Linked DNA regions of Alkalihalophilus pseudofirmus. The protein of the gene in region 2 binds, or shares a complex with, the protein of the main gene of each other region. Links are inferred from orthologs where the notes say so. Each region holds a gene or a part of one and is shown on either strand. Other genes may lie near its edges. The genes, in order: mfd and uvrA.

Region 1 (7,473 bases), 3.5 Mb from region 2 along the record:
GACAAGATATGTTATCATATCAAACAAATGGAGATCTCTATGTGAACGTAGTGTGTGATGATTGCGAAGAAGCTTTAACGAGAAATCCTGATTTTTATGAATTAGATACATTTATTCAATAATAGCAATCAATAATAGCAATTAATATGGGCTGTTATAAGCTTCAGGAAGTGCTTTGGCAATATGCCAAAGCGTTTTTCTGTTTTGAAATTTTAATAAGTGGCAGGTAAGTGCTATTATAAGTCGAACATAGTTATAAATAAAACGATTATGCGAATTGGTATGCTTATATGAAAATGAAAGTCTGCTAAAGACAAAAAAGTTGATTTGTTTTGTCATACTACTTAAAAAGGCAGAGTAGCAATAAACAAAGTAGAATAGGTGTTGAATAACAGGGGGAACAACATGTTAGGATTGCAAAAGTATTTTCTAGTAAATGATGAGGTTAAAGCGGTTTCATCTAGTGTTGAAGCTGGAATGAAAGAGCAGCTGCTCTCAGGCTTAACAGGTTCTAGCCGGACGCTGTTAATGGCTGCTTTATACAAGGAAACGAAAAAGACGCAAGTAATCATTACTCATAATCTTTTTCAAGCACAGAAGGTGTATGAGGATTTAATTGACTTAGTAGGAGAAGAGGACGTTCATCTTTATCCAGTTAATGAGCTTATTTCCTCGGAAATTGCCATTGCTAGTCCTGAAATGAAATCACAGCGTTTAGACGTATTAAATAAATTAGTAGCTGGCTTTGAAGGGATTATCATTGTTCCTTTAGCAGGGATAAGAAGGTTGCTGCCTCCAACTTACTTATGGAAGGACAGCCAATTAAATATCTCTGTTGGCCGGGATATCGGCGAGATCCATAATGTGATTACAAAATTGGTTATGATGGGGTTTGAGCGTGTGGATATGGTGTCATCTCCAGGAGAGTTCAGTGTGCGAGGGGGCATTATTGATATTTATCCTTTAACTGAATCAAACCCTATCCGTGTCGAATTATTTGATACTGAAATTGATTCAATCAGAACGTTTCTCATTGAAACGCAGCGCTCTGAAAAAGAATTGAAAGAAATCACCATCGGACCAGCCGAAGAGGTTATTTTACAAGATCAGCATTACCAACACGCAGCTAACAGGCTCCAAGAACAGCTGTCAGCTACCTTAAAGAAAGTAAAAGCTAAACAAACTAAAGAAAAGCTGTCTCAAAATATTTCTTATGAAATTGGTCAGCTCAAACAGCGCTCGAGCTTCCAAGGTATGTATAAATACATGTCTTTTTACTATGAGGTAAAGAGTACGTTACTCTCTTATCTGCCAGATGATGCATTGATTATTATTGATGAGATGAGCCGGGTTAAAGAGATGGCAGACAACTTAGAGAAAGAAGAAGCAGAATGGAGCACGGCCCTCCTAGCGCAGGGAGAGACAGTACATGAAGCAACAATGTCACTAGATGCACTAGAGGGTATGAAAAAGTCTTCTCATTCGATTGTTTATTTATCGTTATTCTTAAAGCACATTCCATCAACGAGCCCAGAAAATGTGGTGAATTTCACGTGTAAATCGATGCAAAACTTTCATGGGCAAATGCAGCTTCTGCAATCAGAAGTAAAGCGCTGGCAAAAATCCGGCTATGCGATTGTATTTTTAGCGGGCTCTAAAGACCGTGCGCAACGACTTGCATTAAACTTAGATGAAGAAGGGATAGACGCTCATGTAGTAGAGAGGGCGACGGAGCTTACTGAAAATACGGTTCACTTAATGGTTGGCCAGTTAAACAGTGGTTTTGAGCTGCCGTCTCATAAGCTTGTCGTCATTACTGAGGAAGAAGTATACGCCAAGCAGAAAAAACGTGTACAGCGTAATAAGCAAAAGTTATCAAATGCAGAGCGTATTAAAAGCTACTCCGAATTAAAGGTCGGAGATTTAGTCGTTCATACGAACCACGGGATCGGTAAATATTTAGGTGTTGAAACGCTTGAAATCAACGGCCTGCACAAAGACTATCTGCACTTGCGTTACGCTGGTGATGATAAACTTTACGTACCTGTTGAGCAAATTGATCAAGTGCAAAAGTATGTAGGGTCAGAAGAAAAAGATCCTAAAATTTATGCACTGGGCGGAAATGACTGGAAGAAAGTGAAGAAGCGAGTTCAATCTTCAGTCGAAGACATAGCGGATGATTTAATTAAATTATATGCCGAACGTGAAGCAAGCAAGGGCTATGCCTACTCAAAAGATGGGGCTGAACAAGCTGATTTTGAAGGAACATTTCCATATCAAGAAACGGAAGATCAAATCAGAGCAGTGGAAGAAATTAAAGAAGATATGGAAAAAGAAAGACCGATGGACCGCCTGTTGTGCGGGGATGTAGGGTATGGGAAGACTGAAGTTGCTATACGAGCTGCTTTTAAAGCCATTATGGATGGCAAACAGGTAGCTATATTAGTTCCTACCACCATTTTAGCTCAACAGCATTACGAAACGATTAAAGAACGATTTTCTGATTTTCCAATTAATATTGGAGTCCTTAGCCGTTTTCGCTCAAGAAAAGAACAAACAGAGACGCTGAAAGGCTTGAAAGCAGGTTCTGTTGATTTAATCGTTGGTACACACCGTCTGCTTTCAAAAGATATTGTTTTTAAAGATCTCGGTCTTCTAATTGTTGATGAAGAACAGCGCTTTGGGGTCACTCATAAAGAAAAGATTAAACAATTGAAGGCAAATATTGATGTTCTTACATTAACAGCGACACCTATACCGCGTACGCTCCATATGTCCATGCTTGGAGTTCGTGATTTATCCGTTATTGAGACACCGCCTGAGAACCGCTTTCCGGTTCAAACGTATGTGGTCGAATATAATGCCTCGCTTATCAGGGAAGCTATTGAGCGTGAATTAACGCGAGGCGGTCAAGTGTATTTCCTCTACAACAGAGTTGAAGATATTGAGCGGATGACAGAACAGATCTCGATGCTTGTTCCTGATGCAAAAGTGTCGTTTGCCCACGGTCAGATGAATGAACGGGAACTTGAGTCTATTATGCTTGATTTCTTAGAAGGAAACAGCGATGTTCTTGTCACAACCACAATTATTGAAACGGGAGTAGATATCCCGAATGTAAATACGCTGATCATCAATGACGCAGATAAAATGGGACTTTCACAGCTTTATCAAATTAGAGGGCGGGTTGGACGTTCTAACCGAGTTGCTTATGCGTACTTTACGTATCAGCGTGACAAAGTGCTGACTGAGGTCGCTGAAAAAAGACTCCAAGCCATTAAAGAGTTCACAGAACTTGGGTCAGGATTTAAAATTGCCATGCGCGATTTAACGATCCGCGGAGCTGGTAACCTGCTTGGTGCACAGCAGCATGGCTTTATTGAATCGGTCGGGTTTGACTTGTACTCTCAAATGCTTAAAGAAGCGATTGAAGAGCGTAAAGGGGATAAACCGAAAGAGCCTCCATTCCAAGTTGAGATGGATATTAAAGTGGATGCTTATATACCAGAGAGCTATATTCAAGATGCTAAGCAGAAAATTGAAATGTATAAACGATTTAAAGGCTGTGAGACAATAGAAGATCTCGCTGATTTAAAAGATGAAATGTTTGATCGTTTCGGCGAATATCCAAAGCAGGTTGAGTATCTCCTGCGTCTCACAGAAATCAAGCTGCGTGCCACTAAGGAGCGAGTCGAATCGATTGTAGAAGCGAAAAATCAAATCGATATTTTATTCTCGCCTGAAACATCAGAAGAGATGGACGGGGCGATGTTATTTGAAATGGCGCATACCTTAGGCAGAGAGGTAACTCTTGGTACGTCTGGTGAAAAAATTAAATTTGTCATTAAAACAAAAAATATCGACGATGAAAAGCTAATCAGTAAAGTTGAATCAATCCTGCAAAGCATTCCAAAGAGCAGAAAGCAAACAACAAGTAATACGGTTTAAAAAATGGGTGTGCCCTTACTTTCGATGAAGATGTAAGCAATAGAGGTAAACAAATTCTTGAATTGGTGAATAGTTCTTTTTATTAAACGGATAATAGTAGTATGAAGCGATGATTTCACACTTTTAAACGTAGACACATCAAGACTATTACATCTTCAGAAAGTGGGGCACAGCAGCATGAAAGCAACTGGCATAGTACGACGTATTGATGATTTAGGTCGTGTCGTAATCCCGAAAGAAATCCGCAGAACCCTTCGTATCCGTGAAGGAGATCCTCTTGAGATCTTTGTTGATCGTGACGGAGAAGTCATCTTGAAAAAGTATTCTCCGATCTCAGAGCTTGGTGATTTTGCAAAAGAGTACGCAGAGGCGTTGTATGACAGCCTAAATCACCATGTGTTGATCGCTGATCGTGATACATATATCGCGGTGGCAGGCGCATCGAAAAAAGAGTTCTCTAATAAAGCAATCGGAGAAATTGTCGAGATGGCAATGGATGACCGAAAGTCTAAGCTTGAAGCTAACTCTGGTGAGTACAACTTAGTTGGAGATCATACTGACAGTCTTAAAGGATTTGTCGTGGCTCCGATTATTGCAAATGGAGATCCTATTGGGGCTGTTGTTATTTTCAATAAAGAACAAAGCTTGAATGGATCGCTAGAACAAAAGCTTGCAGAGACTGCAGCTAGCTTTTTAGCTCGTCAAATGGAACATTAAAAGTCAAAGCTTGTCTCCTGTATGGGAGGACAAGCTTTTTCCTTTTCATTAACCTTAAATTCATTAATCTTAAACCACTAACCTTAATTCACTAACCGTAAAATATGCGGGGTAATACTTGGTTTCATTCCCCAATTTTATTATGATAAGGAAAGGTATATAAGTGGAGGAGGACAACATTTGCAACAAGAACAAAGCCATCAGCTGATTAAAGGTGCGATGGCGTTATCTGCTGCTGCTTTGTTTGCGAAAATATTGAGCGCAGGGTATAGAATCCCCTATCAAAATATAGCGGGTGATATTGGATTTTATGTGTATCAGCAGCTTTATCCTTTTTATGGTTTGGTCATGCTTTTGTCTATGTATGGATTTCCGGTGGTCATCTCAAAACGAGTGGCTGAACTAGAAGCAGCAGGACAAGTACAGAGGGCGAGGCTGACAGTGGCGGTTTCCTTTTATGGCTTACTCGTTCTAGCTGCAGCAGCGTGGGCTGCTATGTACTTTAGTGCACCGCTGTTAGCGCAAGTTATGGGAGATACGCAATTAACTGCACCGCTGCGTGCAGTGAGTTTAACATTTTGGTTTATTCCTTTTTTAAGTGTAGGAAGAGGCCTTCACCAAGCAAGGCGTGAATTGCTTCCGACAGCGATCTCTCACATCAGCGAACAGTTTGTCCGAGTTGCGATGATTATTATTTTTGTTGTCGTGATTATGAGTCAAACGGCTAACCCGTATGATGCAGGCAAAGGGGCAGTATATGGGTCCTTAATCGGGGGAGTTGTTGGTGTGATTGTAATTATTTTCTTATCAAAATCTATCGCTTGGACGGAATGGCTGAAGGTGAGTGGGGCATCACTCAAGGAAGTGTTATCCATCCACTCCTTGCTTTTTAAACAAGGTATTTTCATTTGTATCAGTGCGCTATTATTTATTTTTATTCAATTTATTGATGCCTTTACGATGATTCCACTCCTTCAAAACTTTGGATTAATAGGAGAGCATGCCTATGCTGCTAAAGGAGTGTATGATCGCGGGCAGCCGTTATTACAGCTTGGGACCATTGTGACAACCACATTCTCATTGGCTCTCGTGCCGCTGATCGCACAAGCAATCGCCGCAAAGGAAAGAGAAAAAGCAGGTCTTTACCGTGATTTAGCTATGCGGTTAACGTTATTTATCGGCGGAGCAGCTTCTATCGGACTTTTTATGATCATTGAACCGGCTAATATTATGTTATATGGTAATTCCCGTGGTTCTGAAGTTTTGGCTGTTTTAGCCTTCGCTATATTCTTTAGCTCGATTTATTTAACAACGGCTGCCATCTTGCAAGGATATGGTTATGTTCATATACCAGCTTGGGTTATGGGCCTTGGTATTCTCGTGAAGCTTGGGCTTAATATTCTTTTGGTCCCTGTTATAGGAACGCTAGGAAGTGCCGTGTCAACGGTTGCAGCTATTGCATGCATGGCGCTTGTTCAATTGGTAATAATTAGAAAGCTTGAAGGCTTTGTCATAAGATCGAATCAGTACTACTGGCTGTTTTTTGGCGCAATGATTTTGCTTATTGTCGTAACGTTTATATGGGGTGGATTGGTATCTTACCTGTTTGATATGGAAGGAAGCAGAATTCAAGCAGCTGCAGTCGCCTTATCAACCGTGATGGCTGGAGGTGCAGTGATCGGGTGGTACTTCTTCTTTTTACCGATTCTTAAGGAGGAAGAATGGCAGGCTGTACCGAAATTAAATAAGCTGCGCTTAAAGGTGCGCAGAAGATAAGAGGGATAAGACATGAGTACAATTAATATTATAGGGCTCGGAGCGGGAGATTTAGAGCAGATGCCGCTTGGGGTGTATCGTCACTTGAAGCAAGCAGAAGTGCTGTATGTCCGCACAGAAGACCATCCTGTTTTAGGCGAGCTGCGTCATGAAGGTGTTACGTTTCAATCGTTTGATCATGTATATGAGCAGTTTGATCAATTTGAAGATGTATACCGAAGCATCACTGCGCAGCTTATAGAGGCCGCATCAGAAGGATCTATTACTTATGCAGTGCCGGGGCATCCCTTTGTCGCTGAGAGGACGATCCAATTATTACTCGATGAAACGAAGGATAAAGAGATCCATCTTGAATTTTTAGGCGGGCAAAGCTTTCTTGACCCGATGTATAATGCTCTTAAAATTGATCCGATTGAAGGGTGTCAGATCGTTGATGGAACGGCACTAAATCGAGATGAGCTTGAACTGACTCACCACATCATTATTGTCCAAGTATATGATTCGATGATTGCATCTGATGTGAAATTAACATTAATGGAGCGACTGCCTGATGATTATGAAGTCGTTATTGCAACAGCAGTCGGATCAGCTAAAGAACAACTGACTAAGGTTCCTTTATATGAACTAGATCATGCAACCACATTAAATAATTTAACTGCGGTCTACGTGCCCCCTGTTAAAGATGGGGCCTTACTGGCTGCAGAGTTTACAAGATTACGTGAAGTCATAGCGGCACTCAGAGGACCAGATGGGTGCCCGTGGGATAAAAAACAGACGCATCAATCATTAAAGAAGTACCTCATTGAAGAAGCGTACGAGGTGCTAGAAGCGATTGATGAAGAGGATGATGATCATCTTATTGAAGAGCTTGGAGATGTCCTTTTGCAAGTCATGCTTCATGCTCAAATTGGAGAAGATGAAGGCTGGTTCTCTATCGGTGATATCATCGAATCAACTACAGAGAAAATGATTCGCCGCCATCCGCATGTATTTGGAAATGAGCGTGCAGAAGATGCAGAAGCTGTGCTTGCA
Region 2 (7,321 bases):
CAGCTAATTTGCGATCATATTGTGTTCTGACTAATTTTTTCATCTCATATCACCTCATTTTCTGAACGGCTTCACAAGTATTTAACTTAGCGGTCTTTTACCAAAATAGAACCTGTATAGGTCACAGCATTCACCTTCACACGTGGCGAGGACTGCTGGTTCCCTACAAAGCTTGTGCTTTTTTGGGCAAATTCTTTTTTCTCATCAAGAATTTCATGGTTGGCTAAGTCCATTGTAAAGCCGCCCACATTCGTTTTCAGCTTACCTTCAACGCGGATATCTTCCGGTACATATAAATGAATGCTGCCGGTTGTCGCTTTAAGGTCAGCATATCCGGACTCATTCAAGGCATCTAGTTTGTAAGTGATGCCACCGTTAACTGTCTCCGCATCCACATCCTGAGCTTTTCCAGATAACGTAATGCTTCCGTTGACCGTTTTTACATCCACGAGATCGGACTCCTGATGCTCAAGTTCAATTGCCCCGTTTACGGTTTCTGCCATAATCTTTTTCGCTTTGATGGATTTAAAAGAAATCGCTCCGTTTAATGTATTTACATCAAATGTATCGACATGAATCTGTTCCCCTTTTATTTGGCCGTTAAACGTATAGAGCTTAAGGTGTTCAAACGTTGTTTTAGGAACATAGACAGTCGCTTGTACTTTCATTGATTTCACCTTGGTATGGAATAATACTTTTTGATCGTTCACGCGAAACGTCGCTTCCTGCAAGAACACACGACGTGCCTCCTCGGAATCTTTCACGCGGTAAACACGTGCCTGACATTCAATTCGAACATCTGGCTCTTCCCAAGGAACAAAGGTAATCGACCCGTTTTCAAGTGAAATGTCCACATTAGCAGGTGCTAGGTCACGATGCTGGAAAATGTGGTCCACCACAACAGAAGAACCAAAGTTAAAGTCTAAATCAAAGTCTTTAATTTTCTGGAGTGCCGTATCAATGAAGCTTGCAAATCGATTTTCAGCAGAAGAGGATTGTCGGTTGCGCTTCTTATACTCTTCTCCCTCATCCCAATTCACATCTGTTATTAGAGAAGCTGGCTCAGCACGCCTTTGTTCAGGTTCTGCTTTCGTATCCATCGCTTCTAAAAGCTTAATGCCCTCTTCAGCTGTAATTTTACCATCCTCGATCATCTTCAAAATCATTTTCCGCTCTTCCATCGTTAAAGCCTCCTTAATTAATGTAGCTCATGTCAGATTTTCTATAATACTTAGTAGAAAAGGTACGCACTAAAAGCACGCACCTTTTCTGTTGTCATCTTCTATTGTATTACGGATGATCCTGCGATCATGTTTCATCTTTTAGCTTTTTTGTAACTCTTTTTCTTCCATTTGATCCTTCATTTGATTTTCCATCCGTTTACGATCACGCTCTAGTATCGGCTTTAAATAGCGGCCGGTATAAGAAGCTTTTGTTTCAGCCACTTGCTCTGGTGTCCCTTCAGCGACAATTTGACCGCCTTTGTCCCCGCCTTCAGGTCCTAGATCAATAATATGGTCCACCGTTTTAATCACATCTAAATTATGTTCAATAACAAGGACTGTATCCCCATTATCGACAAGTCGCTGCAACACTTTTAATAAACGGTCAATATCATCCACATGCAGCCCTGTTGTTGGTTCATCTAAAATATATAATGTTCTGCCTGTCGCACGACGATGAAGCTGAGAAGCAAGTTTCACACGCTGCGCTTCCCCTCCTGATAAAGTCGTTGCCGGCTGGCCAAGTTTAATGTAGCCAAGCCCAACATCGACCAAGGTCTGAACCTTCCGCTTAATTTTCGGGATGTTAGCAAAGAATTCTACACTCTCTTCCACCGTCATTTCAAGCACATCAGAAATTGTCTTTCCTTTGTACTTAATTTCAAGTGTTTCACGGTTATAACGTTTCCCTTCGCACACTTCACAAGGCACATATACATCAGGCAGGAAATGCATCTCAATTTTAATAATCCCATCTCCGCGGCAAGCCTCACAGCGGCCGCCTTTCACATTAAAGCTGAAGCGGCCTTTCTTATATCCGCGCACTTTTGCCTCGTTTGTCATCGCAAACACATCGCGGATATCATCAAACACTCCCGTATACGTGGCCGGATTTGAACGAGGTGTACGGCCGATCGGCGACTGGTCAATATCAATAACTTTATCAATTTCATCGATATCAGCAATTTCTTTATGTTTCCCTGGCTTGTCCTTCGCACGATGAAGCTTTTGAGCCAACGATTTATACACAATCTCGTTAATAAGGGTACTTTTTCCTGAGCCTGAAACGCCTGTTACGGCCATAAATAGCCCGAGAGGAAATGTAACCGAAACATTTTTCAAGTTATTTTCGCTTGCTTTTTTCACAGTAAATGAGCGCCCGTCAGAATTTCTGCGTTCTGTTGGCAGCGGAATAAATTTTTCACCGGATAAATACTGGCCTGTAAGTGACTCTTTATCTTTCATAATCTCTTCTGGCGTCCCTTGTGCCGTAATCTGTCCGCCGTGAACGCCTGCACCTGGACCAATATCAATAATATAGTCAGCTGCCATCATCGTATCCTCATCATGCTCAACCACAATCAGGGTGTTTCCAAGATTCCGCATATGTTCAAGCGTTTGAATTAAGCGGTCATTATCACGTTGATGAAGACCAATCGACGGTTCATCAAGAATGTAGAGAACACCCATTAACGATGATCCAATTTGGGTGGCCAGACGAATACGCTGCGCCTCACCGCCTGATAAGGTACCCGCTGCACGCGATAGAGATAAATAGTCGAGCCCAACATTTATCAAAAAACCGATACGGTCATTAATTTCTTTTAGAATAAGGCGAGCAATTGCATAATCCTTCTCACTCAGTTCTAGGTTTTCAAAAAACTCTTTCGCTTCTTTTACTGAAAGAGAGGAAACCTCACCAATATGTGTTCCATTAATCTTTACAGCTAGAGCTTCCTTCTTTAAACGGTAGCCCTTACAGCTAGGACAATGCTTATGCGTCATATACGTTTCCATTTGATCACGGATATAATCAGAGCTTGTCTCATGATAGCGGCGTGAAATATTGTTCGCTACCCCTTCAAAAACAATCTCATTTTCTCTCACTTGTCCGAATTCATTTTCATATCGGAAGAAGATCTTCTCTCGTCCGCTTCCATGGAGCACTTTATCAAATAAAGCTTCAGGTATTTGTTCCACCGGCTGATCGAGATCAATCCCGTAGTGATCAGCAGCTGCCGCTAAGAGCTGCGGATAATACTGTGAACTCGTCGGCTCCCAGGCTGCGATTGCATGCTCACGAAGTGTTTTTGATCTGTCAGGAACCACAAGCTCTAAGTCCACTTCAAGCTTTGAACCAAGTCCATCACATGTTGGACACGCGCCGTATGGACTGTTAAACGAGAACATCCGCGGCTCAAGTTCTGAGATCGAAAAGCCGCACTCAGGGCATGCATGATGCTGGCTGAAGAGCAGCTCTTCTTCACCAATTACATCAACAAGTACACGTCCGTCTGCTAATTGCAGCGCCGTTTCAAGTGAGTCAGCTAAACGAGTATGAATGCCCTCTTTGATCACAATTCGGTCAATAACGACTTCAATGCTGTGCTTTTTATTCTTTTCCAGCTCAATTTCCTCGGCTGCTTCACGCATCTCTCCGTTAACACGCACACGGACAAAGCCTTGCTTCTTAATGTCTTCAAGCACCTTCACATGCGTTCCTTTCCGCCCTGATACGAGCGGTGCTAGAATTTGCATTTTCGTCCGCTCTGGATATTCAATAAGGCGGTCCACCATTTGCTGAATCGTCTGCGAAGAGATTTCAATCCCGTGCTTGGGACAAACTGGTTTTCCGATACGTGCATATAAAAGCCGCAGATAATCATGGATTTCTGTTACTGTACCGACAGTAGATCTTGGATTGCGGCTTGTTGTTTTCTGATCAATTGAGATAGCTGGTGAAAGGCCTTCAATTGCATCAACATCAGGTTTATCCATCTGCCCTAAAAATTGACGAGCATAGGCAGAAAGGGATTCAACATATCTTCTTTGCCCTTCTGCATAAATCGTATCAAAGGCAAGTGAAGATTTACCTGAGCCTGATAAGCCTGTTAATACGACAAGCTTGTCGCGCGGAATCGTCACGTCAATATTTTTTAAGTTATGTGAGCGAGCTCCTTTTACGACGATTTCTTCTAATGCCATCCTGTTCACCCTTCCGCTTTTAGCTCTAATAATAAATCACGAAGCTCTGCAGCACGCTCAAAATTTAATTCGCGGGCAGCATCCTTCATTTCTTTTTCCATTCGTTCGATCATCGCTTCTTTATCTTTCTTGCTTAACTTCGTCTTCGGTGCGGCTGTTGTTTCGCCGTCTTCATCCGATACAATTGTTGCCTGGATCACCTCTGGAATTTTCTTTTGAATCGTTTTAGGGGTGATGCCATGCTTTTCATTATATTCTTCTTGAATGCTGCGGCGTCTTGCCGTTTCATCAATGGCGATCTGCATCGATTTAGTCATCTTATCTGCATACATAATGACATGACCATTAGAGTTACGAGCAGCACGTCCTATCGTTTGAATCAATGAACGTTCTGCACGCAAGAACCCTTCCTTATCAGCATCGAGTATCGCAACAAGAGACACCTCAGGAATATCAAGCCCTTCACGCAGCAAGTTAATGCCGACTAACACATCAAACGTTCCCATCCGCAGCTGACGAATAATTTCGATTCGTTCAAGCGTCTTAATCTCTGAGTGGAGATAACGTACTTTAATGCCGATCTCTTTTAAGTAATCCGTTAAATCCTCAGACATTTTTTTCGTCAGTGTCGTGACAAGCACTCGTTCATTTTTCTCAACTCTAGCATTAATTTCGCCGATCATATCATCAATCTGGCCTTCGATCGGGCGCACGTCAATGGTTGGGTCGAGTAAGCCTGTCGGACGAATAATCTGCTCAACCATTTCCGGCGTGTGTTCAAGTTCATACGGACCTGGTGTCGCTGAAACGTAGACGCTTTGGGAAACCTTCTTTTCAAACTCATCGAATTTTAAAGGCCGGTTATCGAGCGCTGAAGGCAGACGGAATCCGTGATTAACGAGTACTTCTTTTCTAGCCCTGTCTCCGTTATACATTCCCCGAACTTGCGGAAGTGTAACATGAGACTCATCGACAATCAGTAAAAAGTCTTCAGGAAAGAAGTCAATCAGCGTGTAAGGGGTAGCCCCTGCTTCGCGCAATGTTAAGTGACGTGAGTAGTTCTCAATTCCTGAACAAAAACCCATTTCAGCCATCATCTCTAAATCGTAGCGCGTTCGCTGTTCAAGACGCTGCGCTTCTAGAAGCTTCCCTTCCTCATGCATTTTCTTCAGCTGTTCTTCAAGTTCTATTTCGATATTAGCAATCGCTTTTTTAAGCTTTGCTTCACGGGTAACGAAGTGGGATGCCGGGAAAATGGCTACATGATTTCGCTCGCCTTTGATTTCACCTGTCAGCGCATCTACTTCTGTCATCCGGTCTATTTCATCACCAAAAAACTCCACACGAATACATTGTTCATCACGAGATGCCGGAAAAATTTCTACGACATCGCCGCGAACTCGGAACGTACCACGCGTGAAATTGACATCATTTCGGTCATATTGAATGTCTACTAAATTACGCAATAAAGCATTACGGTCCAGCTCCATTCCAGTTCTAAGAGACACGACTAAGTCGCGGTACTCCTCAGGCGAACCTAAGCCGTAAATACAAGAGACACTGGCAATAATGATGACGTCTTTCCTCTCAAAAAGCGCACTTGTAGCCGAGTGTCTAAGTTTATCTATTTCTTCATTTATACTTGCATCTTTTTCAATATACGTATCAGAACTAGGGACGTAAGCTTCTGGCTGGTAATAATCATAATAGCTGACAAAATACTCTACAGCATTGTTTGGGAAGAACTCTTTAAACTCACTATAAAGCTGGCCTGCAAGAGTTTTATTATGGGCGATAATTAATGTGGGCTTGTTTACTTCTTGTATAACATTAGACATCGTAAATGTCTTACCTGTACCTGTTGCACCAAGCAAAGTCTGATGCTTTCTTCCTTCTTTTATCCCTGCTACAATCTCTTTAATCGCAGCGGGTTGATCGCCATCTGGTTGATAAGGCGAGTTAAGTTCAAATGTCTGATCCACCAAAAAACCTCCTCACGAACCTATGATCTCTTAGCAATAGTATATCACAACCAGCTAGGTTAAAAGCAAATAATAAGAACGTACGTCCCCATTTATTTTCCTTAAATTTGAAACTGTGTAGTATTTAAATAAAGAAAGAGAGCCGATTTCTCGACTCTCTGCTACATACCTGGACGTTTGATTAATACTTTTTTAGCGATAAGAACTCCTGCTGCAAATGATGGGATGGCGATCAGCAAAAGCCACCAAGGTTTATCATACACACTGATGACAGACAGAATGACCATCCATGTGACAATACTTGCTCCGACCAAACTAAAGGTTACTCTTGTGGTGATGACCATTAGCAAGAACGGGGCGAACAGTGCTAATAATATTTCTGACATGCTCTATACGATTTCTCCTTTACTTTATCTCAAGCTTAAACCACCGAATCTTGCAATTGATAGTCTTGCTTTACTAATAATACGCCTAGCTGATGATGTTCTCCGTCATAAAGGGCCCCTTGGGTAAATCGAACTTCCCCGGAATGATCAAGCACATCTATTTTACAGAAGGCAGCAGCATTAAGCTGAAGCGCCTCATAGAAACTGTTCTCATCATGGACGGTTTGACCATTCACTTTAACTATTGTCTCTCCTACTTGCAGTTTCATTTTGGTTGCAGGACTATTTGGGATCACCCCTAAAATGACGCAGCCTTTATCCCTTGAGCCGTAAAATGATGGACCTGCCTCATCACGAGCCTTGGCAAGCATCCATAATACTTCCCGTAAAATGATCGCAAGGGAAGCAGCCAGTACTGCTACAAACGGATACCAATAACTCGCTGCTGCAAGAATGCCTAAAAACACCCCAAGCCCTGCCACTCGCATGCCCATCATCTTAATAGGCTCTTTCGGAAGAGCGGAACGAACACGCTGGCCAAACCCTACTAGGACAGGGAACAGGATCGGCTGAAAGCTTGTCTCACCTAAAGAGAATACCGGCCAATACTCAAAGCCAGGAATGATTCCTGTCGGTACAAAGAAGAAGACCGGAACAATCCATAATCGTTTAGCCTCTTGAAATCCTACCCATTTACCGCGTTTACTTCGTTCAACACCAGGCGATGTATACACATCTCCATTAC

The links.
Region 1: the proteins of uvrA (region 2) and mfd are in contact, whole or in part, in a crystal structure (PDB 4DFC), measured with the Escherichia coli proteins. The link is inferred for Alkalihalophilus pseudofirmus from one-to-one orthologs.

Annotation. Positions count from the first base shown.
Region 1 is NZ_CP117835.1:65,343-72,815, forward strand. The notes cover bases 8-4,148. They hold mfd (transcription-repair coupling factor), read left to right. Parts: upstream 8-405; coding sequence 406-3,948; downstream 3,949-4,148. Other genes in these bases: fin (anti-sigma-F factor Fin), read left to right, coding at 8-122; spoVT (stage V sporulation protein T), read left to right, coding at 4,126-4,148. Also shown: more of fin, read left to right, coding at 1-7; more of spoVT, read left to right, coding at 4,149-4,665; PQ478_RS00330 (putative polysaccharide biosynthesis protein), read left to right, coding at 4,846-6,441; bifunctional methyltransferase/pyrophosphohydrolase YabN, read left to right, coding at 6,454-7,473. UniProt on the Escherichia coli protein: Couples transcription and DNA repair by recognizing RNA polymerase (RNAP) stalled at DNA lesions. Mediates ATP-dependent release of RNAP and its truncated transcript from the DNA, and recruitment of nucleotide excision repair machinery to the damaged site.
Region 2 is NZ_CP117835.1:3,562,884-3,570,204, forward strand. Bases 1,123-4,593 are described here. They hold uvrA (excinuclease ABC subunit UvrA), read right to left. Parts: upstream 4,209-4,593; coding sequence 1,323-4,208; downstream 1,123-1,322. Other genes in these bases: PQ478_RS18810 (DUF4097 family beta strand repeat-containing protein), read right to left, coding at 1,123-1,181; uvrB (excinuclease ABC subunit UvrB), read right to left, coding at 4,214-4,593. Also shown: PQ478_RS18805 (PspC domain-containing protein), read right to left, coding at 1-43; more of PQ478_RS18810, read right to left, coding at 87-1,122; more of uvrB, read right to left, coding at 4,594-6,190; PQ478_RS18825 (DUF2198 family protein), read right to left, coding at 6,352-6,576; PQ478_RS18830 (PDZ domain-containing protein), read right to left, coding at 6,612-7,321. UniProt on the Escherichia coli protein: The UvrABC repair system catalyzes the recognition and processing of DNA lesions. UvrA is an ATPase and a DNA-binding protein. A damage recognition complex composed of 2 UvrA and 2 UvrB subunits scans DNA for abnormalities.